3 regions of the Cupriavidus sp. 2KB_3 genome follow, and region 3 is predicted to be linked to each of the others. Evidence: predicted binding sites of a transcription regulator. Region 3 holds the regulator's gene; each other region holds the start of a gene.
What was found. The regulator sigma-54, encoded in region 3, starts transcription at its own class of promoters, with help from an activator protein. The targets are predictions, from matches to a motif close to TGGCANGNAANCTGCTTT.

Region 1 (9,785 bases), on a different contig from region 3:
AAGGGCGACGTGCTCGGCATCGCCCGGGTGGCCGCGATCATGGCGACCAAGCGCACGTCTGACTTGATCCCGCTCTGCCATCCCATCGGCCTGACCAAGGTAGCCGTCGATTTCGCGCTGGACGGGCCCAGTTCCACTATCGCCTGCGTGGTACGCACCGAAACCCACGGCCAGACCGGGGTGGAGATGGAGGCGCTGACCGGCGTGCAGGTGGCCCTGCTGACCATCTACGACATGTGCAAGGCGGTGGACCGGGGCATGGTGATCGGCAACGTGAAGCTGCTGGAGAAGCATGGCGGCAAGTCGGGGGACTGGGTGGCGGGCTGATCGGGGTGCGTGTCGCCCCGGGTCACCCCCTATCGCCCCCGTGTCGCCCCCTGTCGCCCCCGTGTCGCCCCCTATCGCCCCCGTGTCGCCCCCTATCGCCCCATTGTCCCGCCCGTAATAAAGGTAACGCCGCATTTCCAAGTCCCCCGCGCCGGCGCCACTTCCGGAAAAATTGGTATTGAATACCAGCAAGGCCTGGCGGGGCCCGTCCACGGATCGGGCGGGTCAAGCGTTGAGGGGAAGGCTTAGGTAACAGGCCGCAACGCCGGAAGCGCCGCTTTCGGGATGTCGCCGGCACGCATGCAGCACATTGGGTAGGGGTACACATCATGAACGGGCGCAAGCTTTGCCAGATCGCCCTGGCTTTCGCGGCGGTGGCCACGGCCGCCGTCAGCACATCGGCCATCGCCGGCGGGCACTACCACGGGGGGCGCGCGCGCGTCGGCGTGGGTGTCTATGTGGGACCGGGCTGGGGAGGATGGGGACCCGGCTGGGGTCCAGGCTGGGGGCCCGGTTGGGGACCCTATGCCTATGGCCCCTATTACGCGCCCGGCTACTATCCGCCCGCTGTCGTCGCGGTGCCGGCGCCGAATCCGCCGCAGTACATCGAACAGGGCGCGGATGGCAATCCGGTGCCCGCGCCATCGGCCAGCGGCGCGCCGAATGACTCGCCGAACGCCTGGTGGTACCACTGCGACTCGCCCGAGGGCTTCTACCCCTACGTCCGCGAATGTCCCACCGGCTGGCAGCGGGTGCCGCCCACGCCGTCTTCGTCCACCACGCCGCAGGGCCATGTTCCGGGAGCGACGTCATGAATCTGCGCCTCGTTCCCCTGTTGCTGGCTGGCACGCTGGGCCTTGGCGCCTGCGCGGTCATGCCGTCCGGCCCGAGCGTGATGGCGCTGCCGGGCACCGGCAAGACCTTCGACCAGTTCCGTGGCGATGACTACAACTGCCGCCAGTTCGCGCTCGGCCAGGTGGGCGGCGTGAGCGCCCAGCAGGCATCGAACACGGCGGCCGTGGGCAGCACGGCCATCGGCACGGCGCTCGGCGCGGCGGCCGGGGCGGCATTCGACGGGGGTTCGGGTGCGGCCGTCGGGGCCGGCGTGGGCCTGCTCACCGGCGCTGCCGTGGGGGCCGGCAACTCGTATAACGCGGGATATGGCTCGCAACGGCAGTACGACGCCGCCTACGTCCAGTGCATGTACGCCAGCGGCAACCGCGTGCCGGTGTACGGCCAGATGGTGTCCACGCCGCGCGCCTCCAGCTACGCGGCGCCGCCGCCGAACTACCAGCCTTACTATCCCCCGCCTCCGCCGCCCGGCTACGTGCGCTGATGGTGCTGATGTTGCTGATTGTGCTGATGGCGTTGGTCACGGCTGATTTTCTGATCAGCCGTGGCCCTGCCGGGCGCGTACGCGCACCCAGGCGCAGAAGTCGCGCGGACGGTGCGCCTCGTCCATTTCCTCGCAGGCGTTGTCCAGCGTGTTGAACTGTGCGGCTTCGTCGCCCTGATAGTAATAGCGCAGGCGATCCATCCACAGCCGCGCGCGCTCTGGCTGGCCGGTCAGCGCCAGTAGCCACGCGGTGCGGCCGATCAGGTTCGGGGTGGGCAGCAGGTGCAGCGCATCGAGGTGCGCGGGTAGCAATTCAACGGCATTCTGGGCGGTGATGACGGTCCGCTCGATAGCCTCCGACGCGGCGTGCTGGCGGAACCAGTGGCGCGGCATCGGCAGGCCATCGCGCCGTTCATCGCTCGCATACTCGCGCGCCTCCACGCGGCGGTAGTCCTGCCAGAGCGTGGTCAGGATGATGGCCGAGAGCGCGACGAAGGCGATGCCGATGCCCATCGCCACCAGCTTGGGGACTCGCCGTTTTCCGAAGCCGGACGGCTCCAGCCATCCCAGCAGGAAGCAGAACGGCAGGAAGAAGTAGAGGTAATGGAGCGGGTATTCGAGCATCGAATGCGCGCCGACCATCGCCAGCCAGAGCAGGATCACCACGGTCTGCGGGCGCTCCGCCGACGCCGCGCGCCACAGCCGGCTTCGCACCACGCGCCACAGCCACGCCAGCAGCAGCACCCCCACGCCCGCCGTGCCCATCAAACCGGTCTTCGCCAGCAAATCGAGCACGGCGTTGTGGGCGTGCAGGGACATCTCGGCCGTCACGCGCAGTTGCGACATCTGCTGGAACTGCGCCCAGCCGAACTCCCCGTAACCCACGCCGAGCAGCGGATGCGATCGGAACATGGCGATGGCATGTGCCCACAGCGCGCCGCGCGCCGAGACCTGATCGCCGGCCTTCAGTTGCGCGACGGTATCGAATAATCGCCAGTCGAACGCCTGCCCGGCACTCTTGATGACCGGTTGCAGCACCACGATGCCGACAATCAACAGCACGGCGGCAAGCACCAGACCGGGCGGGCGCGCCATCGGATTCGGGCCGCGCCGCTCGCCGCGCGCCATGGCGGCGGCGATCAGGGCATAGATGGCGGCCAGCCCAACGTGGACAAGACCGGTGCGCGAGCCGGTCAGCGCGATGCCCGACTCGAGCAGCAGCACGGCGGCGAGCCATGCCGCAAACCCAAGCCGCTCCCGCCGCGCCAGCCAGATCGCGGCAACGAGGCCAAAGCCGTGGATCGTCGCCTGATGGTTGGGCTGGTTCAGGTTGCCCCACAGCCGGCGGTTGGTGTCGTAGAAATATACCGAAACGAGGCCGAACATCTGGTCTTCCATATGGAAGACCTGGATCCACTGCGCCAGCGTGCCGAGCAGCCCGGCAGCGAGGAAGGTGATGGCGATGGCATCGACAATCTCGGCCCGTTCCTCGGTGGAAAACCCCTGCCCAAGGCGCCACGCGGCGACCATCATGGCGGCACCGAGGGCGAGCACGATCTGGGTGGTGAAGCGGCTGCCCGTGATATCGGCCATGCCGGCGGCGGACTGGACGAGCGTGGTGAGGATCAGCCAGAGCGGCAGCAGGACGATCCAGGGGGCTAGGGGGGTGTCGGCCGAACGCCGGAAGGCCAGCAGACAGACCAGCGCGACACCGAGCACGCCGGCCGTCCATTCGCCATAGAAGGTGGCGAGCGGAAGCGTGTGCTTCGAAACCAGCAGCGGGAGGGTAAAGGCGGCGATGATCGCCGACCCCGGAAGCAAAGCCCTGGATGGCGGCATGCGGGCGCGAGGGGAAGGAAAGGCGCCATGATAGCTTGGCGGCTTACGGAAGCAGGAAAAGAAAAAGCGCCCGAAGGCGCTTTTTCATCACCACGCTGAGGAAAGCAGCGTTTGATTAGATTTCCACGCTGAAGAGGCCGCGTTCGATTTAGGTGCAGTTGCCCGGCTTCCACGTCGCATCGAATGCCTTCGGCGTGGTCGTGAATTTGCACGTCCAAAGGCCAGCGGTGTCACGGGACAAGGTGATCGTCGTGCCCAGGACTGACGTATTTGCATTGCCGTCCAGAACAGCTACAGCAGAGCCCGAGCCATCGCCCGCGCTGAAGTCGAACACATTAGCAGTCTTGGTCAACGTCGACTGAACATAGCCGATATCGGTGTCCGCGAACTTGATAGCGTTGCCGCGGTTAAGGTTGTCTTCAATAGCGGTTCTGTAGGCGTTCAGCTCGGCGTAGGCGCGATTGACCTGCGACTTTGCCACATACGATTGATATTGCGGAATCGCAATGGCAGCCAGGATACCGATGATCGCAACCACGATCATCAGTTCGATCAGCGTGAAACCCTTCTGGGCTTGGCGGCCCAGTTTTTTGATTTGTTGTACCCGTTGCATAAGGATTGACCCCTCGATGAGATTTTCGTTACAGAAAGAAACATCTGCTTGCATGTGATGCATTACCCCTAAAGCAGGGAGTGTGCCAGGCAGGCAAATGCCGATAATCTCATGGGGGAGTGACAAAATTTGGCCGATTTACGATTCCAAGGGATGGCCAATCAACAAAATTTGTCACATTTTGTGTCTACGGGACTGCCAAAGTTTTGCAGTGGACCGGCGTGGGCGCATCAAGCCTCAGGCGTATAGCCCCACCGGTACCGACATGCCTTAGGCCGCACATTTTCTCGGGTATTCGAATAACAGTCCCAGGACGCCGCACCGCCGCCAGCGTAGCCTTCAGACGGTTTGCCGGTCCCGGTCAACTCAAGCTCCACGAACTTGCCCCGGAGCAGCGGCGACGCATCCTCCCGGAAATACGCCCGCAGAAAGCACCCGCCGCCGTCTGAAACCTGGCCCATGGACTGGGCCACCACGCGCTCCACGTACTTTCCGTTAATGGTTGCAGCCGGCGGCAAGGCGGTATCGTTCTCCCCGGTGTTGTCGGGACATTGTGAGGAAAGCACATATGTCTCCAGCACCGAGACCTTCAACCCACCCAGCAAGTACAGCCCCTCGGCAAACTGGGCCCGCGCCACATAGGCGCGGTACTGCGGCATGGCGAGGCTGGCCAGGATGCCGATGATCGCCACCACGATCATCAGCTCGATCAGCGAAAAGCCTGCCTGCTGTGGACGAAGCTTGCGGCAGTCCATGGCGCACCGCCTCAGGCCGGGGTGGAGCTCGATCCCCGCACGCTGCAGGACTTCGGCATCAGCTTGTGGTCCACGTTGGAGAAGCAATCCCAGGTGAACGAGCCCTCGGAGCCCTTCAGTTCCAACTCCACATGCTTGCCGGCCAGCGCGCGCGAGACGTCACTCCGGAACCGGGCCGTGATCACACACCCGCCAGCGTCACCCACCACGCCATTGGCCTTGGTTTCCACCGATGCCACGTAACGGCCATTGATGGTCGAGCTCAGGGGCAGCCCGGAGTTGTTGGCGGTCTTGTTGTCCGGGCACGATCCCGAACTCACGTACGCCTCCACCAGCGACGTCTTCAGGCCGGACGCCAGCGTCAGCGCCTCGGCAAACTGGGCCCGCCCCACGTAGTCGCGGTACTGCGGAATGGCAAGGCTGGCCAGGATGCCGATGATCGCCACCACGATCATCAGTTCGATCAGTGTGAAGCCGGCGCGCGTGGCCCCGCGCACAAGACGGCCAAGCCGCCGTGGATAGGTGTTGGTGTGTTGCATAGGACCCCCTTTCTGGTTGTCGTCATCGACGCGATGACTGGGGTCGTATGCTGTGGCGGGCTGCGCGCCATGAATTTGATCGCGCGCAAACCGCCGGACGTTGATTCACTCTGATGGAAATGCACCAGAATCGGCGCATTTCAACCCGATTTTTTCGATGCCGACCGAGGATAGGAGCGGTCCCACCCTCGGTCAGCCGCCGTCAGCCGCCGGTGCGCAGATCAGGCCGGACTGGCCGCCGCCGCAGCCGCCACGTGGCGGCACGCCTTGGGCAGGTACTTCCGGTCAGCGCCCGATTCACACTGCCATGCCACGGCGCCCTGGTCCGCGCCGGTCATGCGCAGCGTCATGGACTTGCCCACCAGCCCCTTGGCGATACCCGCGTCCTTGAAGTTGGCAACGATGGTGCAGCCGCCCGCAGCCGTGGGCGTGCCGCCCGTGACCACGCTCTTGATGTACGTTCCGGCGATGCTGGTCGCCAGCGGAATCCCGTCCGCCGCCCCGCTGGCGTTGCTGGGACAGGTGCCGCCGTAGGAGAACGTTTCGATCACCGCCGGCTTCTGCCCTGACGCCAGGCTCAGTCCCTCGGCGAACTGCGAGCGCGCCACGTAGTCCTGGTACTGCGGAATGGCAACCCCGGCGAGGATGCCGATGATCGCCACCACGATCATCAGTTCGATCAGCGTGAAGCCGCGATGGCGGCGTGCGGAAGGCTTGCGTTGCATATTGACCCTTTTCATGGTGATGGTTGATGTCCGTGCCGCGCGGCGTTGCGCACCGGCACGGCACCCATGATCGGGAGGTCAGCCCCCTGCTCCGATTGATCTCCGACAATTCCCACAGGCTTGTGGGAATTGCTTGGAAATCCGCAGGAATTCGTGGCGTGGGCGCCTACAGGCCGCTGTTGCGCCGGCGCCGCCAAAGAAAAACGGGCGGCCAGATCGGCCGCCCGTTTCAGGCAATACGAGACTGCGAGTCAGGGGTGTCAGGCCACCTGCGCGCTCCGGCGCTTGAGCAGCTTGCCCACCAGCACCACCAGCACGGCCCCGACCAAGCCAAACACCAGATGGGCGTGCGGCACATGCACCTGGAACCACTCGGCGTCCACGGGGTCGCTCACCAGCATCTCGCCGGCCAGGTAGCCCAGCAGCGCGGCGCCCAGCACGATGATGATCGGGAAGCGCTCCATCACCTTCAGCAGGATGGTGCTGCCGAACACGATCAGCGGAATCGACAGGCCCAGGCCCAGCACCAGCAGCATCAGCTGGCTGCCCTCGGGGCCCTTCTGGGCGGCGGCGGCCACGGCCACCACGTTGTCCAGCGACATCACCAGGTCGGCAATCAGGATGGTGCGGATGGCTTGCCAGATGTTGTCCTTGGCGTCGTGGCCTTCCTCGTCGTCATCGCCGGTCAGCAGTTGCACGCCGATGTAGACCAGCAGGATGGCGCCGACGATCTTGAGGTACGGCAGCGTCAGCAGCTTCACGGCCGCCACGGTCAGCACCACCCGCATGATGATGGCGGCGGCGCTGCCCCAGAAAATGGCTTTCTTCTGCTGGGCCGGCGGCAGGTTGCGCGAGGCGAGCGCGATCACCACGGCGTTGTCGCCGGACAGCACGATATTGGTCAGGATGATGGATCCCAGCGCAATCCAGAATGCGCTGCTCGACAACAATTCCACGGCAAGACTCCTCGAATTTCTAGGTTTATTCCACGTTCGCCGACCGCCCGGCAGGCGGCGCCACTGCGAACTTTTGGATGTCTGAACTTACAGACATGGAGATGTATCGCACGAACCTTTCGATTCGGTTTCAACCTTCCGGCAGGCGGCTCGGGAAATACCCTAGGTCAACGTCTCGCCAGAATGACATTGCCCCCGGCAAGCGGGGGCAATGCGATGCAATCACCACACGCCAGGCGCCCGGTCCGGCACGCCATGGCGCGGGATGTGACGCATGATTTACAGCATCGCCTTCAGCAGGCGGCCCATCTCCGACGGGTTCTTGGTCACCTTGATACCGCAGGCTTCCATGATTTCCAGCTTGGCCTGGGCGGTGTCCGCACCACCCGAGATCAGCGCGCCGGCGTGGCCCATGCGCTTGCCCGGGGGCGCCGTCACACCAGCGATGAAGCCAACCACCGGCTTCTTCATGTTGTCCTTGATCCAGTAAGCGGCGTTGGCCTCGTCCGGGCCGCCGATCTCACCGATCATGACCACGGCGTCGGTGTCGGGATCGTCGTTGAACATCTTCATCACGTCGATGTGCTTCAGGCCGTTGATGGGGTCGCCACCAATGCCTACGGCCGACGACTGGCCCAGGCCCAGCGCGGTCAGCTGGCCCACGGCTTCGTACGTCAGCGTGCCCGAGCGCGACACCACGCCGATGCGGCCCTTCTTGTGGATGTGACCCGGCATGATGCCGATCTTGATCTCGTCCGGCGTGATCAGGCCCGGGCAGTTCGGACCCAGCAGCAGGGTCTTCTTGTTCTGCTTACGCATCTTGTCCTTGACTTCCATCATGTCGCGGACGGGAATGCCTTCGGTGATGCAGACCACGAGGTCCAGATCGGCGTCAACGGCTTCCCAGATGGCGGCAGCAGCGCCGGCGGGCGGCACGTAGATCACCGACACGGTGGCGCCGGTAGCCTGCTTGGCATCCTTCACGCTCGCGTAGATGGGAATGCCCTCGAAGTCCTCGCCGGCCTTCTTCGGGTTCACGCCCGCCACGAAGGCGTTCTTGCCGTTGGCGTAGTCGCGGCAGCCACGGGTGTGGAACTGGCCGGTCTTGCCGGTAATCCCCTGGGTGATGACCTTGGTATCTTTGTTGATCAGAATCGACATGCTGTAATCCTTTGCTTGGCGTCGCGCGGCGCGGGCAGGGCCTGCGCACCGCGCGCTTGCATTTGTTGGCGTATCGGCTTCGGCTTACTTGCCAGCGGCAGCGGCCACAACCTTCTGGGCGGCTTCTTCCATCGTGTCCGCCGAGATGATCGGCAGGCCCGACTCGGCCAGCATCTTCTTGCCCAGGTCTTCGTTGGTGCCCTTCATGCGGACGACCAGCGGCACGCCCAGCTGCACGGCCTTCGAGGCCGAGATCACGCCTTCGGCGATCACGTCGCAGCGCATGATGCCGCCGAAGATGTTGACCAGGATGGCCTCCACGTTCGGGTTGCTCAGCATCAGCTTGAAGGCTTCGGTCACCTTCTCGGTGGTGGCACCGCCGCCCACGTCCAGGAAGTTGGCCGGCTCGCCGCCGAACAGCTTGATGGTGTCCATGGTGGCCATGGCCAGGCCGGCGCCGTTCACCAGGCAGCCGATGTTGCCGTCCAGCGAGATGTAGGCCAGGTCGAACTTCGAGGCCTCGATTTCGTTGGCGTCTTCTTCGTCCAGGTCACGGTAGGCCACGATTTCCGGGTGACGGAACATCGCGTTGGAGTCGAAGTTGAACTTCGCGTCCAGGGCGATCACCTTGCCGTCGCCGGTCAGGATCAGCGGGTTGATTTCGGCCAGCGAAGCGTCGGTTTCCCAGAACGCCTTGTACAGGCCTTGCAGTGCCTGGCGTGCTTGCGGCAGGCTGGCGTCCGGCACGCCGATCTTACGTGCGATGTCGTCGGCTTCGGCGTCCTGCAGGCCCACGGCCGGGTCCACGATCAGCGTGTGGATCTTTTCCGGGCTGTGCGCGGCCACTTCCTCGATGTCCATGCCGCCTTCGCTGGAGGCCATCAGGGCCACCTTCTGCGAGACACGGTCCACCACCAGCGACACGTACAGTTCCTTCTTGATGTCAGCGCCTTCTTCGATCAGCAGGCGGTTGACCTTCTTGCCTTCCGGACCGGTCTGGTGCGTCACCAGTTGCATGCCCAGGATGTTGGTGGCGTAGGTCTTGACGTCCTCGATGCTCTTGGCCACCTTCACGCCGCCGCCCTTGCCGCGGCCGCCTGCGTGGATCTGTGCCTTGACGACCCACACCGGACCGCCGAGCTGCTCAGCCGCCTTCAGGGCTTCTTCAACCGAGAAAGCCGGGATGCCGCGCGGAACCGGCACATTGTATTTGCGCAGGATTTCCTTGCCTTGATACTCATGGATATTCATGCGTGTTTCCTTTCGGGTAGGCGTAAAGGGATGGGAAAAATGGGGGAGACGATTCGTCTCTCGCTGTTCCTGTGGGCGGACCGTGACGGTCAGCCCGAGGTTCCGTTGGGCCGGTGGGCCAGGGTGTCGCCGCCCGATGCCGGAGCATCGGCGCGTGACGCGGTCTGGGACGATGACGCCGCAGCGCCGGCCTTCGGTGCCGGCTGGTAGCCATACCAGCGCGGGTAAAACTGGCGAACCACCTCGCCCTCGAAATGGAGCGCGTGGCATCCATGGAGCTGGT
Region 2 (9,785 bases), on a different contig from region 3:
ACGCCTTCTGCAGGGCCCGGAAGGCGGCGTCCTCGCTGAGCCCCATACGGGCCATCAGCGCGTTCTTGGCGCGCTCGATCACCTTGCGCTCCTTGAGCGCGCGCCGGGCCGCATCGAGTTCCACTTCGGTCTGCGCCAGCCGTGCCGACTGCTGGCGCAGCAGGCGCTCCAGCGACGTGACCGTGGTGGCATGCACGTCGGAGGGGCCATTCGCGGCATCGGGCATGCCCGGCAGCACCGGCGCGGCGGCGGGCTGCTCGGCCACATCGAAAAAGCGCTCGACGGCATGGGTATGGGGCGGCGGGTTGTCCAGCAGCTGGCGCAGCAGCCCGGCGGAATCCTGGAGATCGGCCTGGGAGCGCTGGATCTGCGTCTCGCAGGCCTTGCGCAGGTCCTGCACCACCTGCATCTCCAGCGTCCACATGCCGGTGATGACCTCGCTGCACACTTCGAACCATTTCTCGCTGTCATCGTGAACCAGCGCCGCGCCCGGCGGCGTGGTCAGCAGCGTGCGGCGCATGCCGTCCTGCGCGGCAACCGCGGCGCTGGCCTGCCGTTGCCGCCATGCCGCGAGCAGCGTCGGATCGGCGAAGCGCTCGAACATCTGGAAGCTGCGCTGCTGGGCTTCCACCAACTGCTGCACGCGCTGCTGCGCAGTGCCGGCGCAGGTGCCGGAGGCGAACATCTGCGCCCCGACGGCCCGCTCCTGCCCGGCGGCTTCCTTGCCCTGCACGAGGTAGACGAAGGCCACCAGCGGCCGGGCGATGCCCGGATACATGGCCACATCGGCCAGATGGAAGATCAACTCCAGCAGCGCGGCAATCAGGCGGCTGAATGCCGCCACGGCGTCGTGCGCGGTGGTCTGGCATTGATCGATGGAGTGGCGCAGCGCCGGCAGCGTGGCCAGGTCGAGCTGCACCCAGGCCATCAACGACACCATCGACGCCGTGCCCGTCTGCCCTGTCTGCCCCGTCTGGCCCGCTTCCAGCTGGCTGGCAAAGCGCTCGTCCAGCCGGGACGCGATGTGGACCGCTTCGCCCATCGCCGTCTGGCGCTCCTGCGCCAGCCGTTGCCCACCCGAGGCCAGGAAGATGCTGCTGGCCCCCCGTTCACGCTGCAAGGCGTGGATCAGCTGGCCGATCAGGTCGGCCAGCTCCACGCGGCTTGCCATCAGGCGAACGGCCTCGATCTCGAGCTGCTTGGCCCGAAGGACGAGGGTTGAGGCGGAAAGGGGCATTGTGCTGGGAATGTGGGGCGCGGCCGGGATGGGTACTACGCATTTGCTGGGTAATACGCAAATGTCGTGCCATTTGTATCATCCGTGCCACGCGTTCCCTGCCCCTCTGCCCGCCTACAGTGCCTGCACCTGCACAGGCGCCCCGGGTTTGCCATTTTCCGACGGGGCGATCACGAGATAGCGGCGCGCGCCGGCCCCGGCATCGTCCCGCACCACCTGCCGGATCGGGCCAATCGCGTTGACGATGGCCGAGCCGGCCGGATTTGTCATGAAGGCGGCGAGCGGCTCCAGCGGGCCGCCGCCGTCCGCGCGGCTGGCGAGCGCCAGCACATAGGCATGCTTCGGTTGCAGCCCGGTGGCCGATGCCTGCAGGACCTGGAGCAGCCCCTGGTCGAACAGCGTGACGCTGGTCGGCGCATGGTCGGTGGCCACCGGCTTGCCGTTCACGACGCCATGCAGCTTCAGCTGCGTGGTCTGCCCGGCTACCCCCAGGGGCTGGAGCCCCTGCGTGCCGTCGCCTTCGGGCACGGCGTTCGGCACATAGGCGATGGCCTGCGGCGCCTGCCCGACCGGCACGTTGGCCACCACCTGGTTGGTGGCGGTGTCGATGGCGGTCAGCTGGTCGGCGTTCTCCAGCCCCACGTAGATCCGGGTGCCATCGCCCGAGGGCCAGATGCCGTGCGGCAGGCTCCCCACCGGAATCGTGGCCACCTGGGAGAAGTCGTCGGTCCGGAACACCTTGACCTGATTCAGCCCGCCCACCGTGATGTAGGCGAACTCGCCCGCCGCCGTGTGGGCGAAGTTGACGTGGTTGGTGATCGGGCCAGTCTCCAGCGTCTTGATCAGGCGGAAGGGCGGGCGGGCCTCGAACACCTGGGCCTTGCCGATGTCCTTGAGCGTGAACCAGACCTGCTTGCCGTCAGGCGTGGCGGCGATGTTCGGGCAGAACGGGCTCTCCTGCTTCACGCGTCCCACGATCTGGTGGTCGGCCACGCTGACCACTGCCGTCTCCGGGTTGAACGACGAGCAGATGTAGCCGTACTTGCCATCGGGCGAGAAGATCTGCATGCCCGGGCCGTCGGCCACGGTGATGCGGGTCTTTTCCTGGAACGTGGCGGCGTCGATCACGGCGATGTAGTTCTCACCGCGCACGGTGACCCAGACCTCCTTGCCGTCCGGCGTGTAGAACGCCTCGTGCGGAGACCGTCCCACATAGGTGACGTGCTTGACGGCATTGGTGGCGGTGTCGATGAACGACACCGAGTTCGACCCGATCGACACAATGGCCAGCGTGCGGTGATCCGGCGAGAAGCCCATCCCGTGCACCAGCACCTGGCCGCGATACAGCGGGCTGAAGTTGCCGGGCGCGGGGTCGCCCAGGCGGATGACGCCCAGCAGCCGGTTGTCCGCCGGGTCCGTCACGGAAACCGTATTCGAGAACTGCTCTGCGGCGTAGAGGCGGTCCCGGTGGCTGATGGGCACGTCTGGCGCCGCCGAAGACCCTGGCGCCTGACCGGCCAGGGCCGCGCCGGCCGCGCCGAGCAGCAGCATGAGGGAGAGGGTGTTCCTGAGGGCGTGTCTTGTCATGGTCGGGGCGATTTAGTGCGCGTGAGCGGAATGGCTGGGGGGAGTCGGTTGGGTCGCCGGTTGGGTCGCCGGTTGGGTCGTTGGTTGGACCGGATCGGGGCGGGTAGGCGCCGGCGTGGAAGGCGGGAGGGGCTGCCCCAGCGCCAGCCGCATCGCGGCAATCTCCTGCAACTGGTCGACGATGATTTCCTGTGCAATGCGCCGGAGCTGCTCGTTCTTGCCGTGGCGCAGTTCGGCCATGGCCATGTCGATGGCGCCCTGATGGTGGGGAATCATCATCGCGACGAAATCCTCGTCGACGTTGCCGCTGGGCTTGACCGCCATGTCGTCCATCATCTTCGTCATGGCGGCATCGCTCTCCGCCAGGAATGCGGCGCTGTCAGGGCCGGCGGGCGGCGCCGCGACGGCGGGCAGCGCAAGGGCGGCCAATAGCGGCAGGAGAAACCGGAGGGTGGGTCTTGGTGATCGTGGATGACTGGGCACGGGGCTCCTCGCGAAGGGCGGCGGCCTCACGCGAGGCCACATGCCCGGTAAACGCAGGACACCCGGCGGTTATTCCATGGCGGGGTGCAGCAAATTTATACCCGGGTAATATTGACTTTAATTTTATCCGGGTATAAATTGTGGCCATCACCAAGGGGCAAACCATGAACCCAACTGAAATCCTCCCATCCCATATCGCCTTCGAGGGCCATCGACGCCTCGCCTCCGGCCCGCTCGGCGTGGTCGCACTGGCGGTCAGGCGCGCAATGGAAGGGAAAGCCAGCGGCCCGGTGCTGGTCTTCGACAACGCCACCGGGGGCACCATCGACATCGACACACGCGGCAGCGATGCGGAGATCGTCGCCCGGTTCCAGCCGGAGGGCGGGGATGCCGCCGCCGATCAGGACGACACCCCGGACACGCCGCGCGGCAGGGGCCGCCCGAAACTCGGCGTCGTGGCGCGCGAGGTCACGCTGTTGCCGCGCCACTGGGACTGGCTCGCCCAGCAGCCAGGCGGGGCATCCGTGGCGCTGCGAAAGCTCGTGGAAGAGGCACGCCGCGCGAATGCGCATGGCGACAATCGCCGCGCGGCACGGGAGCGGGCGTATCACTTCATGTCGGCAATGGCCGGCGATCTTCCGGGTTTTGAGGAGGCGGCACGGGCGCTGTTTGCGGATGAGCGGGGGCGTTTGGGGGAATTGATCGCCGGATGGCCCGAGGACGTGCGCGGGCATGTGGTTTGGTTGGGGTTTGGGGAGGGTGCGGAGGGTAGATAGGCTGCCGCGGAGCTGTCACTCAATTGGCAATAATCGTCTTCCACAGCACCAGCGCGCCAATGTTCAGGGCGACGGTGCCCCAGAAGACAACCTGAAACGCCTGCTTCCGGTTTTTGTGCCGAAGGAGGTGCTGGGCGGCGAGCGCGCCGGGCCATCCGCCGCAGAGTGCAATCAGATGCAAATTGGCCTCAGGAATGCGCCACGCCTTTCGATTTGCCCGTGCCTTGTCGTCAGCGTACGCGAGGAAGGCGATGACGCTGGCCAGAACACTGACGATGCCGGCCTGCCGAGGGAGATCACCACGGAGCGCACCAACGACAATAATTGCCAGCGCCGCCAGACCGATGAGCGCCGGCAACCAGTTCGCCCCGCCGCCGCCGGACTTCGGTGCGCCGGCTATCGCGACGTTGAGCGCCTGCATCCGGCCATCCTTTCCCCTGGCGAGCTCGAAGCTCACGCGGTCACCGGGCTTCGGTTGTCCTGAGCGAGTCTGCAATGCGCTGACATGGAAGAACACGTCCTTGAGGTCCGCGTGAATGTCGATAAATCCATAGCCTTTATCGGCATGCCAGGATTTGATTCTTCCCGCTTTTTTCATGATCTTTGCGTTGGTTGTGCCGGAGGCGCCAAGTGTAAGCGCTGAGGGGGGACCAAGCGTCGTCTCAGACAAACGCAGCGCAATCGATTACGCTTTACCCTTTCGACAGCGTCGGTGAAGGTGCCTATGACAAGAGATGACAAGCTGCGGCAGATCGCGGCGGAATTCGGATTTGATCCGGACGAGGAAATCAAGATCGGTGGAAAGTACACGCCTGTTTTGGTTGATGGCAACGTAGCCTACATTGCTGGCCAAATCCCGCGAGTTGGAGAAACGGTGCGCTTCGTTGGCGTCGTGGGCGAATCCATTTCGCTCGACGAGGCGCGCCGTGCGGCAGGGACTTCGACGCTGCGTGCCCTGTCCCTCATCAAAAAAAGCTGCGGAACGCTCGACGCCATACAGGCGGTGCCGCGCATCACCGTATTTGTGCGAAGCGCGCCAGACTTCACGATGCAAAGCGAAGTGGCCGACGGCGCATCCGACGTCCTGTATTCGGTGCTTGGCGACGTCGGCATACACACTCGCTCGTCTGTTGGTGTACTGCAATTGCCAAAAGGCGCGTCGATAGAAGTGGATTTTATTTTTACGATACGGCCTGCGTAGTGGCGTCAATCGTGTGGTGAGATTGCTTGCGGGAAATCCGCAGGAACAACATCAGACCGGCCAGCGTCAGCGCAAAGCCGGCCCACACGGCTGACAGCAGCCCGTGGCCCTGCGCGATGGCCTGCCCGCCCGTCCACGCGCCAATGGCGTTGGCCACGTTGAGGGCCGCCAGGTTCATTGCGCCCATCAGCGTCGGCGCATCCGGAGCGGCCTGGGTGAGCCGGACCTGGATGGTCGGGATCGCCACCATCATCGTCGCGCCCACCGCAAACAGGCCCGCCATCAGGACACCGGCGTTCTGGCCGCCCATCGCCAGCAGCGCCATGGCGACCAGCGCGCTGCCGAAGCCGGCTGCCACGCCCTGCGTGGGATGACGGTCGGCCAGCCAGCCGCCGAGGACGTTGCCCGCCGTCATGCCGACGCCGAAGAGGGCCAGCGCAATCGGAATCCAGTGCTCGCCGAGCCGGGCGCCGTCGGTGACGAGAGGGCCAATAAAGGTGTAGACGGCGAAGATGCTGGCGACGCCCAGGGCGGCCACGGCCACCATCGCCCAGACGGCCGGGCGGTTCAGGGCCCGAAGCTCCTGCAGCACCGGCCCGCCGCGCAGCGCGCTGGAGCGCGGCACCCAGGCCCATAGCGCCGCCAGGGACAACAGGCCCAGTGCCGACACGGCCAGATAGGCATTGCGCCAGCCAAGGGTCTGGCCCATCAGCGTGGCCAGCGGCGACCCTACGATGGTGGCGACGGTCAGGCCCGTCATCACCAGCGCAAAGGCCCGCCCACCGTGACCCGGCCCGACGATGTAGGAGGCCACCACGGCGCCGGCGCCGAAGTAGGCCCCTTGCGGAATGCCGCTCAGGAAGCGCGCCAGCGTGAAGCTGACCAGACCGGTTGCCACCGACGACAGCACATTGCCCAGCACGAAGACCCCCATCAAGGCCAGCAACAGGTGCTTGCGGTTCAGCTTGGCGGCCAGGATCGTGACGGCGGGCCCGCCCAGCACCACGCCCAGGGCATAGGCCTCGATGGCGTGCGTGGCGGTGGTCAGGTCGAGTTCCAGGCCCGCGGCAAACTGCTGGAGCAGGCCCATGCTGGCGAATTCGGACGTACCGATCGAGAAGGTGCCGAGTGCCAGTGCCAGCAGCGTCAAGGTCCTGCGGCTGATCTGGCGGGCGTCGGTGCAGTGCGTCTTCGTCGAGTTGCACTGGGGTTCGTAGGCTTGGTTGTGCATGACGGTTCTCCTGGGCGGTGGTTCAAGACAGGGTTTCAGGCGCCATGCGGCAGCGGTGCATCCGGATGCACCAGTCCGGCCTGGCGCAGTTCGCGCCAGAAGTCGGCCGGCACCTGCGCCGCCAAAGCGGCGCGGTCTTCGCCGATGCGTTCCGGCCGGCTGGCGCCGGGGATCACGGCTGCCACGGCCGGATGAGCCAGCGAAAACTGCAGGCCCGCGGCCTTCATGGTCACGCCGTGGCGATCGGCGATTGCCTTGATCGCCTGCACCCGGTCCAGGATCGCCGGCGTCGCCGGGGCGTACTCGAAATTGGGGCCGCCGACCAGCGCGCCGGAGCTGTAGGGTCCGCCGACCACGATACCCAGCCCGCGGGCGGCCACCTGCGGCATCACCCGCTGCAGGGCCCGTGAATGGTCCAGCAGCGTGTAACGGCCGGCGAGCAGGAAGCCATCCGGCCGGGGGCCCTGCAGGTCGAGCAGCAGTTCGATGGGCTCGACCCGGTTCACGCCCAGTCCCCAGGCGCGGATCACGCCTTCGTCACGCAGCCGGTCCAGCGCCTTGAAGGCCCCCTTGCGTGCGGTCTCGAACACGCCGAGCCACTCGTCACCGTAGAAGTCCTGCGCAACGTCGTGCACCCACACGATGTCGAGCCGGTCGGTCTTCAGGCGCTGCAGGCTGTCCTCGATCGAGCGCAGCGTTGCGGACTCGGAGTAGTCGTTGACGATCCGATTGGCGCGGCCGTGCCGGAACACGTCGCCCTTCTCGCCCAGGTCACGGGCGGTGACGTCCTCCACCTCGTCCAGGACCAGGCGCCCGACCTTGGTGGCCAGCACGACGCTGTCGCGGTCTCGGCCGGCCAGCGCATCGCCCAGGCGCGCTTCCGCCAGGCCGGCGCCGTAGAACGGCGCGGTGTCGAAGAAGCGGATGCCGTCCTGCCAGGCGGCATCGACGGTCGCCTGCGCCTCGGCTTCGGGAATGGCGCGGAACATGTTGCCCAGCGGTGCGGTGCCGAAGCCCAGGTGGCCGGGGATGAGGTTCTTGAGGGACATGGTGATCTCCGTTCGGTGGTTTGATGAGCGAATAATGGGCGGCGGATAATCATTCATCCAATTTATTTTCTATAATCCAGTTTTATTGACGACGATATATGTACGGATGCGGTACGACCTGAACCTGTTGCCGATCTTCGTGGCGCTGATGGAGGAGCGCAGCGTGACCCGCGCCGCCGACCGCCTGGGCATGACGCAAGCGGCGCTTTCCAACGCGCTGTCGCGCCTGCGCATCGTGCTGCAGGACCCGCTGTTCATCCGTGAGCGCTATGGCATGCGGCCCACCGCGAAGGCCGAGCAACTCGCACCCGCGCTGACCCAGGCGCTGGCTGCGATGGACACGGTGGTGCTGGGGCAGCGGGACTTCGACCCGTCGCGCGCCGATGAGGTCGTCACGATTGCGCCGAACAGCTACGTGGAGTTTGTGCTGGTGCCCGCGCTGGTCGCCCGGCTGAGCGCGCTCGCGCCAGGCATCCGGCTGCGCACGCTGCCCTTCGGCACCGACCTCGCCGAGACTGGCGTGACCTCAGGCACCACCGCGCTGGTGCTGGGCCGGATCAGCGACGCGCCAGACAACCTCATCGTGCAACACATTGCGGACGATGGCCTGGCCTGCGTGGTGCGCGTCGATCATCCGACGATCGACAGCCGGATCACGAAGACACAATACGAGCGATTGAAGCACGTCAATGTGCTGCCCCCGGGCCGCCTGCGCGCCGGCCTCTTCCAGGCCCTGGACCGTCAGGGGCTCAAGCGTGAAGTGGTGGTGTCGGTCACGCACTTCGCGACCATCTCCGAGATTGTCGCGGCCACCGACTACTGCGCTACGCTCCCCCAACTAATTTGCCGACGCCTGGCCCACGACCCGCGCCTGAAAGTAGTGCCCGCGCCGGTCGACCTCGGAACCTTTCCGCTGCACATGGCATGGCACGTGCGCTATCGGCAGGACCCGGCGCACATCTGGCTGCGGACCCTGGTCGCCGAGGTGGCAAGTTCAATATGATGGTTGGGCTGGTCAGCCGCCGTCAGAAGCCGTCAGGAACAGTCAGAAACCATAAGAAGCCGTCAGAAGCGGTAGCCGAGCCCGGCGAGGAGCATGTCCGTATCGCGGTTGTATCCGGTCAGGGTGCGGTTCCATGACAGGCGTGCCAGCCAGTGATCGCCGAGCCGGTAGCTCGTGGACAGCGTCAACAGGCCGGCCCAACGGGACGGCGAGGGGTCCGCGCCGGGGCCGCTGACATGCAGGCTGGTCGCGTAGTAAGGCCCGGCACCGAAACCCAGCGTCAGCCGGTCTCCCAGGAAGGCCCCGGATACCCAGGCCTGCGATGCCACGCCCCGGCGCCGGACTGAGTTGGCGCTGCCTTCGTCGAGGTAGCTGACCGTCCCTTCCACGTAGCGCCAAAGCTGGCGCCGATATTCGAGCGCACCGCCAAAGACCATGTCCGAATCGAAGTCGTTGACGACGACGCCACCCAGCAGGACGTTCAGTTCGTTGGGCGTGGCGTCTTTGCCGCGGGAAGCCGATCCCACGACGGGCCCTGGCAGGTGGTCGCGGCCGAGCTGATAGCCCACGCCAAGGAGGAGCGTGTTGGACTGGAAGCCCGAGGTCTGCCACGTCCGGTTAAAGCGTACCTGCAACATCCAGGGGCCGCCGACGTACCAGGTGGCCGCCGCGCTGGCCAACACCCCGACGCCATGCTGGTTTTCGTAGCTGCCATCGGGCTGGTGGCTGGTGGTGTCGAAATAGAGATAAGGGCCGGCGCCCAGCGAGAGCGCCAGCCGCCTGTCCAGCGCGAGGTAGCGCCACCAGAGCTGGGCACTGTGGCCGTCGCGGTGATGGCCGGTGATATGGCCCTCGTTCAGGTAGGTATAGCTGGCGTACCAGTGCTCCGTCAGGTTTTGCTGATAGACGTAGGCATAGGCGTAGCTACGGTCGTCGTCGGCCTGGATTGGCGGGTTGGTGTAGAAGCCGCCGAGCAGCAGCACCTCCTGGCCATGTGCGGCAAGGGGTGCCAGCCACAGGAGTCCTGCGGCGAAGGGCGTCAACCAATGACAACGGGCGCTGGACATCGGTCTCTGCCTTGACGTGGTGCGAACTCGAATTATCCTAGCAGCGGAAAATGGGGAACCCTAAGAAAGTGGCGTATGCTACACCCTTGATTGCCTGTCAGGCGTTTACACGGAGGAAAACAATGGCACGCGTTCGCGTTGAGGGCTTCAC
Region 3 (9,785 bases):
CGAAGAACAGCCCCAGCAGCACGTCGCGGAACGGCTTGATGTCTTCCTCCACCTGGTGCCGGTAGGGCGTTTCCGAGATCAGCATGCCCGCCATGAACGCGCCGAGCGCCATCGACAAGCCCAGCCGCTCGGTCAGCGCGGCCATGCCGAGCGTGACCAGCAGCAGGTTCAGCATGAACAGTTCCTGCGAGCGCCGCGCCGCCACCACGTGGAACCAGCGGCTCATCAGCCGCTGCCCGACGAAGAAGATCAGGCCGAGGGCCACCACGATCTTGACCGTGGCCAAGCCCAGCGCCGCCGCCAGCTCCCCGGGGTCGCGCGAGAGCGCCGGGATGATGATCAGCAGCGGCACCACGGCCAGATCCTGGAACAGCAGCACACTGATGATGTTGCGGCCGTGCTCGGCCTCCAGCTCCATGCGCTCGGAAAGCATCTTGGAGACGATGGCCGTCGAGGACATGGCCAGCGCCCCGCCCAGCGCCACCGAGGCCTGCCAGGACAGGCCGGTCCACGCCGAGAGCGCCCAGCCGGCCGCCACCACGAACCCCATCGTCAGCACCACCTGGGAGCCGCCAAGCCCGAATACGAGCCGTTTCATCGAGCGGAGCTTGCCCAGGTTGAACTCGAGCCCGATCGAGAACATCAGGAAGACCACGCCGAATTCGGCCAGATACTTGGTCTGGGCGGAATCGCTGGCCAGCGCGAGCGCGTGGGGACCGATCAGGATGCCAACCGCCAGATAGCCCAGCATGGGTGGCAGTTGCAGCATGCGGAAGGCCACCACGCCGAAAACGGCGGCGGCCAGCAGCACGAGGGTCAGTTCCAGCGGAGAATGCATTCGGCGGGCTTCGGGGAAGACTTGGGGCTTGACCTGGAACGAGCCGGCCGGGCACGCGCGCCGTCCCGGCATCGGTGCCTCGCCGGGGAAACACGGCAAGCGGCGGTCGCCGGGACCCCGCGGCCAAAAAGCCGGGCCGGTCGCCATCGCATTCGTTGGTATACTTCGTCGCCATGATAGCCAATTTCGATGCGGAACGAGCACTTAAGCTCGCCCGCCACACCCTCAAGATCGAAGCCGACGCCGTTTCCGCGCTGGCTGACCGACTGACCCCCGCGTTTACCAAGGCGGTCCAGATGATCCTGGGCTGCACCGGACGCGTGGTCGTGTCCGGCATCGGCAAGTCCGGCCACATCGGCCGCAAAGTGGCGGCCACGCTGGCGTCCACGGGCACGCCGTCGTTCTTCGTGCACCCGGCCGAGGCCAGCCACGGCGACCTGGGCATGATCACGCGCGACGACGTGCTGATCGCGTTCTCCAATTCCGGCGAGACGGCCGAGCTGCTGTCGATCGTCCCGATCGTCAAGCGCATCGGCGCCGGGCTGATCTCGGTCACCGGGAACCCGGAATCGAACCTCGCCAAGCTGTCCGACGCCCATCTGGACGGCGCCGTGGCCCAGGAGGCCTGCCCGCTGAACCTGGCCCCGACAGCCAGCACCACGGCGGCGCTGGCGCTGGGCGACGCACTGGCCGTGGCCGTGCTGGACGCGCGCGGCTTTGGCGAGGAAGACTTCGCCCGCTCGCACCCGGGCGGCGCGCTGGGCCGCAAGCTGCTGACCCACGTGCGCGATGTCATGCGCACCGGCAACGGTGTCCCCGAGGTGCGTGAAAACACCCCGCTGGCCCAGGCACTGATGGAAATCACCCGCAAGGGCATGGCCATGACGGCCGTGGTGGACCCGGACGGCCGCGCCATCGGCGTGTTCACCGACGGCGACCTGCGCCGCCTGCTGGAAACCCCGCGCGACTGGCGCACCGTGCCCATCGGCGAAGTCATGCACCGCAACCCCCACGTGGTGAACCAGGACCACCTGGCCGTGGAAGCCGTGCAGATCATGGAAGCGAACCGCATCAACCAGCTGCTGGTGGTGGATGACAACGGCAAGCTCGTGGGCGCGCTCCACATCCATGACCTGACCCGCGCCAAGGTCATCTGAACGGGGCCGGCGATGCGGGACTTCTTCGGCAGGATCTCCGGTCTGGTCATGCGGCTGCTGCCGCTGCTGCTGATGGCGATGGTGGCCGGCAGCACGTTCTGGCTGGTGCAGATCAACTCGCCCCACGAGGACGAGGCCGCGCAGAACCGCGCCAAGCGCCATGAGGCGGACTACTACATGGACCGCTTCTCGGCCACGGAGCTGGACACCACCGGCGCCACCAAGATGCGCTTCACCGGCGTGAAGATGCTCCATTTCGAGGACGACCAGACCTACGAGGTGACCACGCCGGCCATGCGTGCCTACCAGCCGGACCGCCCCCCGGTCACGGTCAACGCGGACCGGGGCGTGATGAACGCCGAGGGCTCGGTGATCGACCTGTACGGCAATGCCTTCCTGGTGCGGCAGCCCGGCGTCGATGCGGCGAAGGACCCGCGCATGACCGCCGCGTCGCAATATTTCCAGTTGCTGGTCAATGACGACATCGTCAAGACCGATAAAGCGGTACAGCTCACGCGCGGGCCGTCGGTGATGACCGCCAACGGGCTGGTCTTCAACAATGTCACACGCGAAGTACAATTGCTCGGCAACGTACGCGGCACCATCGTCATGAATCCGCCGTCGGGGCAGGCCCGGACCACGCAGTAAGCACAACAACAAGCACGCCAGGCGCCGGCAACGGATCGCCCGTCATTCTCTCAGCTGACCACCATGACCCCATCCCTGACGACGTTGTCCTGTCGCCGCATCGTGCCCGCCCTGGCGGTGGCAATCGCCGCGCTTGGCGCGACCCTGGCCCAGCCGGCGCTGGCGGAGCGTGCCGACAAGGACAAGCCGCTGGTGCTGGAGGCCAACAACGCCAGCTATGACGATGTGAAGCAGATCTACACGCTGACCGGCAACGTGGTGCTGACCAAGGGCACGATGGTGCTGAAGTCTGATGCCGCGCAGATCCGCACCGACCCCGAGGGCTACCAGTACGCGGTGGCCACGGCCAACCCGGGCCGTCAGGCGTATATCCGCCAGAAGCGCGACGGCGTGGATGAATACATCGACGGCTGGGGCGACCGCATCGAGTACGACGGCAAGCAGGAAATGTCGAAGCTGATCGGCCATGCCCGTGCGGCGCGGATCGCCGGCGCCAAGACCGTCGACGAGATCCGCGGCGCCGTGATCACCTACGACAGCCGCAACGAGTACTACACGGCCGCGGGCGGCGACAACAACACCTCCACCGGCAATCCGTCCGGCCGCGTGCGCGCCGTGCTCTCGCCGCGCGCGGACCAGGCCAGCGGCGCCGCCGCGCCGCCGCCGCTGGAACTGAAGCCGGCGCCCGCGCCCGGCAAGCCCTGAACCCCGGACGCGCCCGCCGCGTCACGCATGCATTGACCTGATGAACGACTCCGCCACGCTCGCCCCGAACGCCTCCGCAGCCCCGTCGGCCGCCCGTACCGACAGCAGCACGCTGGTCGTGCGCCACCTGAAGAAGCGCTACGGATCGCGCACCGTGGTCAAGGACGTCTCGCTGGACGTGAAGAGCGGCGAGGTGGTCGGCCTGCTCGGCCCGAACGGCGCCGGCAAGACCACGTCGTTCTACATGATCGTGGGCCTGGTGGCGCTGGATGAAGGCGACATCGTGCTGGACGACCAGCACATCAGCGGCCTGCCGATCCACGAGCGCGCCCGCATGGGCCTGTCCTACCTGCCGCAGGAGGCCTCGGTCTTCCGCAAGCTCAACGTCGAGGAAAACATCCGCGCCGTGCTGGAGTTGCAGATCGAGAACGGCAAGTCGCTGCCGAAGGCGGAGATCGAACGGCGCCTCGATTCGCTGCTGGACGACCTGCAGATCGCCCACCTGCGCAACAACCCGGCGCTGTCGCTCTCCGGCGGCGAGCGCCGCCGCGTGGAAATTGCCCGGGCGCTGGCCTCCGCGCCGCGCTTCATCCTGCTCGACGAACCGTTCGCCGGCGTGGACCCCATCGCCGTGGGCGAAATCCAGCGCATCGTGAGCTTCCTGAAGGCGCGCAATATCGGCGTGCTGATTACCGACCACAACGTGCGCGAGACGCTCGGCATCTGCGACCATGCCTACATCATCAGCGAAGGCACGGTGCTGGCCGCCGGCCAGCCTGAGGAAATCATCGCCAACGAGTCCGTGCGACGCGTCTACCTGGGCGAAAACTTCCGCATGTGACCCATCGGCCGCCACGTGCGGCCGCGTTTCTTTCGGTCCACGGCGACAGCCGGGGGCGATCAGGAAGCCAGAGCGATAGGCGATAGCAATTTCCGTTCCATAGTCGGAAGGATGCGCATAGAATAGGTCGCATGAAACCGTCGCTTCAGCTTCGTCTCTCGCAACATCTGGCATTGACCCCGCAGCTGCAACAGTCGATCCGATTGTTGCAGCTCTCGACGCTTGAACTCCAGCAGGAAGTGGAACAGGCGCTCACCGAAAACCCCCTGCTCGAACGCGAGAACGACTGGATCGAAAGCCCGCTGCGGGTGTCCGCCGATGGCTCGGTCAGCCTCCAGAGCGCCCCGGCGCCGGCTTCCTCCGAGCCGCAGCCCAACGGCGACGCACGCAGCGAGGGTGCATCCGGCGGCGAGGACGACAACTACAACGACAACGGCAGCGAGGACTACGGCAGCGACTGGAGCCTCGACGACTTTGCCCGCCGCCCCCAGGGCGACGAGGACGAGAAGACGCCGATGCAGCTGCGCGACGCCGAGCCCACGCTGCGCGAGCACCTGATGGAGCAGCTGGCCCCGCTGAAGATCTCCGTGCGCGACAAGGGCCTTGCCATCTTCCTGGTCGAGTCGCTCGACGATGACGGCTACCTGAGCGCCTCGCTCGAGGAAATCTGCACCGAACTGCCCGAGGAACTCGAGTTCGAGATCGACGAAGTCCACGCGATCCTGACCCTGCTGCAGAGCTTCGACCCGCCCGGCGTGGGCGCGCGCAATGCCGCCGAGTGCCTCAGCCTGCAATTGCGGCGCCTGAAGCACCCGCATCGCGACCTGGCGCTGACCATCGTCAACCATCACCTGGAATTGCTGGCCGTGCGCGACTACACACGGCTAAAGAAAGCGCTCCAGGTGGACGAAATAGCACTGAAGGCAGCACACGAACTGATTCGCTCGCTGGCGCCGTATCCGGGGCATGCGTTCAACCGTCCCGAAGCCGACTTCGTGGTGCCCGACGTGTTCGTGCGCAAGAGCGGCAGCGGATGGATCGCGGCGCTCAATCCGGACGTCATGCCACGGCTGCGCATCAACGACATGTATGCGCAGATCCTGCGCGGCGCGAAGGGTGAGTCGGGGACGGCGGGCCTGCAGCAGAAGCTTCAGGAGGCGCGGTGGCTTATCAAGAACATCCAGCAACGATTCGACACGATCCTGCGTGTTTCTCAGGCAATTGTCGAACGTCAAAAGAACTTTTTCACGCATGGCGAAATCGCGATGCGCCCCTTGGTTTTGCGGGAAATAGCCGATACACTCGGTTTACATGAGTCGACCATTTCCCGGGTCACCACGAATAAGTACATGGCCACGCCCATGGGTACTTTCGAGTTGAAGTACTTCTTTGGGAGCCACGTCTCCACGGAGACTGGCGGCGCGGCCTCCTCCACGGCAATCCGCGCGCTGATCAAGCAACTGATAGGAGCCGAAGACCCCAGGAATCCCCTTTCCGACAGCCGGATCGCCGAACTGCTGGGCGAGCAAGGCTTCGTGGTCGCACGCCGCACGGTGGCCAAATACCGCGAAGCGCTCAAGATCCCCGCAGTGAATCTCCGCAAGACTTTGTAGCCGAGCCGCAACCGCCTGCCTGGTGCGGCTCTTTCAGAAGGAGAAGCGCTATGAACTTCAAGATCAGTGGACACCACCTCGACATCACGCCCCCGCTGCGTGAGTATGTGGAAACGAAACTGGAGCGAATTGTCAGACATTTCGATCAGGTCATCGGCGTGAGCGTGCTGCTATCGGTGGACAACCACAAGGAAAAGGACCGGCGCCAGTACGCGGAAATCAATCTGCATCTGAAGGGGAAGGACATCTTCGTCGAAGCGCATCATGAAGATCTGTATGCGGCGATCGACTGTCTGGTCGACAAGCTCGACCGCCAGGTCATCCGCTACAAGGACCGCGTACAGGGCCACGATCGCGAGGCGGTGAAGTACCAGATGGCCGCCCAGCAACTGACGCAGCAGTAGACCTGCAGGCAACCGGAAGCAGAGCGGTTGCCAACCCTGCAGAGGACTGAAAAGAAGAGCTCAAGCCGCGCAATCAGCGCGGCTTTTTTGATGGGCGCGCGCCGCCGCGGTGGCGGTGCGGGCACCTGGAATGTTTCGTTACCTTATTGCCACGCCCGAGGACGATCCGGGACACCCGGGAGCGGTCAAAATGGGAACAAGTGTTCGCAAGCCGCCCTGCTCGGTGTATGCTCCGCCATACAAATAACGACAGGACGGCCCCGGGACACCCCGGGTGGGCAAGCCGGCCGGCACGTCGTGGCACCGCCGCGACCCCGGCGCTGCATCGCAAAATCGCGGTGGAGCCCTGCTCTATAATGGCCGGACGCTCCAATGCGGGCGTCCCAGATAAGTTCTCGGTACCCTAGCTTCGCCACGTATCCGGCGGGACGGCCTTCGCGCCCCGGCCCGCTAACCTGACTTCTCGCGCATCGCCCATGAATCGTTTGGCCAAATTGCTGCCACCCGGCAACATCCATCTCGACGTCACCGTCACCAGCAAGAAGCGGGTCTTCGAGCAAGCCGGGCTCCTGTTCGAGAACAACCATGGCGTGGCCCGCGCTACCGTGACCGATAACCTGTTCGCGCGCGAATCGCTGGGTTCCACGGGCCTGGGTGCCGGCGTGGCCATTCCGCACGGCCGCATCAAGGGCCTCAAGCAGCCGCTGGCCGGCTTCATGCGCCTGGCCGAGCCGATTCCGTTCGAATCGCCGGACGGCAAGCCGGTGTCGCTGTTGATCTTCCTGCTCGTACCGGAACAGGCCACGCAACAACATCTGGAAATCCTGTCGGAAATCGCCCAGCTGCTCTCGGACCGCGAGATGCGCGAGGGCCTCGCCACGCTACCCACGTCGGAAGCGGTGCATGATCTGCTGACGCAGTGGCATCCCTGACTCCCGCCCCAACGGCCGCCTGAAACGGCCTGTCCGCCCCCGAAAGTCATACGCGCATGGAACTCACCGGCGTCACCTCGCAGTCGATCTTCGACGACAACGCAGCCGACATCAAGCTCTCGTGGGTCGCCGGCCTGGAAGGCGCCGACCGGGCCTTCGACGTGGAATTCGCCCGTGAAGCCACCTCGGCGGCGGACCTCGTCGGCCACTTGAACCTGATCCACCCGAACCGGATCCAGGTGCTCGGCAAGCCGGAAATCCTGTACTACCAGCGTCTCGACGACGAGCCTCGCAAGCGCCAGATGGGCGAGCTGATCCTGCTCGAGCCGCCGTTCCTCGTCGTGGCCGATGGCATGGAGCCGCCGCCGGACCTGGAGCTGCGCTGCACGCGCTCGTCCACGCCGCTGTTCACCACGCCGGTGTCGTCGGCGGCCGTGATCGACCACCTGCGGCTCTACCTGTCGCGCATCTCCGCCCCGCGCGTGACGATGCACGGCGTGTTCCTCGACATCCTCGGCATGGGCGTGCTGATCATGGGCGAGTCCGGGCTGGGCAAGAGCGAACTGGGCCTGGAACTGATTTCGCGCGGCCACGGCCTCGTGGCCGACGATGCCGTCGATTTCGTGCGACTCGGGCCTGACTTCATCGAGGGCCGCTGCCCGCCGCTGCTGCAGAACCTGCTGGAAGTGCGCGGCCTGGGCCTGCTCGACATCAAGACGATTTTCGGCGAGACGGCCGTGCGCCGGAAGATGAAGCTCAAGCTGGTGGTGCAGCTGGTGCGCCGCAACGACGGCGAGTTCGAACGCCTGCCGCTGGACTCCCAATATCTTGATGTCCTGGGCCTGCCGATCCACATGGTGAAAATCCAGGTGGCCGCCGGCCGCAACCTGGCCGTGCTGGTGGAGGCTGCCGTGCGCAACACGATACTGCGCCTGCGCGGCATCGACACCCTGCGCGATTTCATGGACCGCCAGCGCGCCGCCATGCAGGCGGACGTGGTCTCGCGCGGCCAGGGCCGCCTGCTCTGACGCGGGGGCGCGTCAACGCGCCCCGGCACTCCATCGTTTGTGCTGTAATGGGCATCGAGCCAATGGATCGGGCCCATTCGTAGTGTTTCCACAGCCAAGGAGAGAAGCATGAAGAAGCTGATCGCGATGTGTTTGCTGGTGACCCCGCTGCTTGCCACGGGCGCGTTTGCCCAGAGTGCCTCGGCCCCCGCCGCATCTGGCGCCAAGGCCCCCAACGCCCAACAGGACAAGATGAAGGCCTGCAACGCCCAGGCCACCGGCAAGAAAGGCGACGAGCGCAACAAGTTCATGAGCGACTGCCTCTCCAACAAGCCGGCCGCCGCCGCGGAACCCAAGACCCAGCAGGACAAGATGTCCGCCTGCAGCAAGCAGGGCAAGGGCAAGAAGGGCGATGACTACAAGAAGTTCATGAGCGAGTGCCTGTCCAAGCCTGCGGCCTGATCGTCACTTTTGTGCGCCGGGTGTCATGACGCAGCCATCACCCGGTGCTATCCTTGCAGGGCTATGCGGATCCTCCTCATCACCGGAATCTCCGGCTCCGGCAAGTCTGTCGCCCTCAATGTCCTGGAAGATGCAGGCTACTACTGCGTCGACAACCTTCCGGCACAATTCCTGCCCGAGCTGACCAGCTATCTGGCCGAGCAGGGCTACACCCACCTCGGCGTGGCCACCGACATTCGCAGCCGCGAGTCGCTGGCGCGGCTGCCGGACACCGTGCGCCAGCTCGCGGCCGCCGGCCACCAGGTGCAGGTGCTGTTCCTGACCGCCAACACCGACGCGCTGGTGCAGCGCTACTCCGAGACACGCCGCCGTCACCCGCTCTCCGGGCGCGTGGCCGAGGCACCCGCCCTGCCGGGCAGCGCCAATGCCGATGCGGCACCGCCCGACACCTCGCTGATCGAAGCCATCGAGATGGAGCGCGAGCTGCTGAGCCCGCTGGCCGAATCGGCGCACCGCATTGACACCAGCAACGTCCGCACCAACACGCTGCGCAGCTGGATCAAGGAGTTGATCCGGGGCGACAGCCAGCAACTCACGCTGCTGTTCGAATCGTTCGGCTTCAAGCATGGCGTGCCGAGTGACGCGGACATGGTCTTCGACGTGCGCTCGCTGCCCAACCCCTATTACGACCTCGCGCTGCGCCCGCTCACGGGCCGCGACGTGCCGGTGATCGACTTCCTGCAAAGCCAGCCGATGGTGCTGGCGATGGCCGAGGACATCCGCGCCTATGTGGAGAAGTGGCTGCCAAGTTTCATTGCCGATAACCGCAGCTACCTGACCGTGGCGATTGGCTGCACGGGCGGCCAGCACCGCTCGGTGTTTATCGCCGAAAGACTTGCCAACTACTTCCGGGCACATGGTAATGTGCTGGTCAGACACCGCGAGCTTGCCCCGGCAGGCTGACGCGCAACGTCCCTCCCTGGCAGTGGAACCGGAGTCGGCATCACATGTCGTCACATCCACCAGACACTGGTCATTCGACGCATCCCGCGCCTGATCTGGACGCGCTGCCGCTGTTTCCGCTCCACACGGTACTGTTTCCCGATGGCCGCCTGCCGCTGCGCGTGTTCGAGGCGCGCTATGTGGACATGGTGCGCAACTGCATGCGCGACCGTACG

Region 1: the regulator sigma-54 is predicted to act here: its motif matches at 4,186-4,203, upstream of AB4120_RS11225 (pilin).
Region 2: the regulator sigma-54 is predicted to act here: its motif matches at 1,292-1,309, upstream of AB4120_RS09380 (nitrate- and nitrite sensing domain-containing protein).

What each region holds. Positions count from the first base shown of each region.
Region 1 covers NZ_JBFRHD010000008.1:214,036-223,820, forward strand. The annotation lists gene moaC (cyclic pyranopterin monophosphate synthase MoaC) at 1-327, shown strand, start outside; gene AB4120_RS11210 (hypothetical protein) at 657-1,142, shown strand; gene AB4120_RS11215 (hypothetical protein) at 1,139-1,663, shown strand; gene AB4120_RS11220 (PglL family O-oligosaccharyltransferase) at 1,718-3,502, opposite strand; gene AB4120_RS11225 (pilin) at 3,651-4,115, opposite strand; gene AB4120_RS11230 (pilin) at 4,346-4,870, opposite strand; gene AB4120_RS11235 (pilin) at 4,882-5,409, opposite strand; gene AB4120_RS11240 (pilin) at 5,631-6,134, opposite strand; gene AB4120_RS11245 (TerC family protein) at 6,395-7,090, opposite strand; gene sucD (succinate--CoA ligase subunit alpha) at 7,370-8,251, opposite strand; gene sucC (ADP-forming succinate--CoA ligase subunit beta) at 8,336-9,502, opposite strand; gene AB4120_RS11260 (DUF2889 domain-containing protein) at 9,592-9,785, opposite strand, start outside.
Region 2 covers NZ_JBFRHD010000007.1:140,163-149,947, forward strand. The annotation lists gene AB4120_RS09380 (nitrate- and nitrite sensing domain-containing protein) at 1-1,237, opposite strand, end outside; gene AB4120_RS09385 (YncE family protein) at 1,352-2,824, opposite strand; gene AB4120_RS09390 (DUF305 domain-containing protein) at 2,837-3,349, opposite strand; gene AB4120_RS09395 (DUF2239 family protein) at 3,472-4,083, shown strand; gene AB4120_RS09400 (DUF1294 domain-containing protein) at 4,103-4,681, opposite strand; gene AB4120_RS09405 (RidA family protein) at 4,808-5,284, shown strand; gene AB4120_RS09410 (MFS transporter) at 5,265-6,515, opposite strand; gene AB4120_RS09415 (aldo/keto reductase) at 6,551-7,564, opposite strand; gene AB4120_RS09420 (LysR family transcriptional regulator) at 7,671-8,567, shown strand; gene AB4120_RS09425 (porin family protein) at 8,630-9,634, opposite strand; gene AB4120_RS09430 (dihydrofolate reductase family protein) at 9,757-9,785, shown strand, end outside.
Region 3 covers NZ_JBFRHD010000002.1:17,982-27,766, forward strand. The annotation lists gene AB4120_RS01845 (cation:proton antiporter domain-containing protein) at 1-838, opposite strand, end outside; gene AB4120_RS01850 (KpsF/GutQ family sugar-phosphate isomerase) at 1,012-1,995, shown strand; gene lptC (LPS export ABC transporter periplasmic protein LptC) at 2,008-2,643, shown strand; gene lptA (lipopolysaccharide transport periplasmic protein LptA) at 2,707-3,348, shown strand; gene lptB (LPS export ABC transporter ATP-binding protein) at 3,389-4,189, shown strand; gene AB4120_RS01870 (RNA polymerase factor sigma-54) at 4,321-5,802, shown strand; gene hpf (ribosome hibernation-promoting factor, HPF/YfiA family) at 5,853-6,206, shown strand; gene AB4120_RS01880 (PTS sugar transporter subunit IIA) at 6,683-7,138, shown strand; gene hprK (HPr(Ser) kinase/phosphatase) at 7,195-8,166, shown strand; gene AB4120_RS01890 (PsiF family protein) at 8,275-8,607, shown strand; gene rapZ (RNase adapter RapZ) at 8,671-9,570, shown strand; gene AB4120_RS01900 (LON peptidase substrate-binding domain-containing protein) at 9,615-9,785, shown strand, end outside.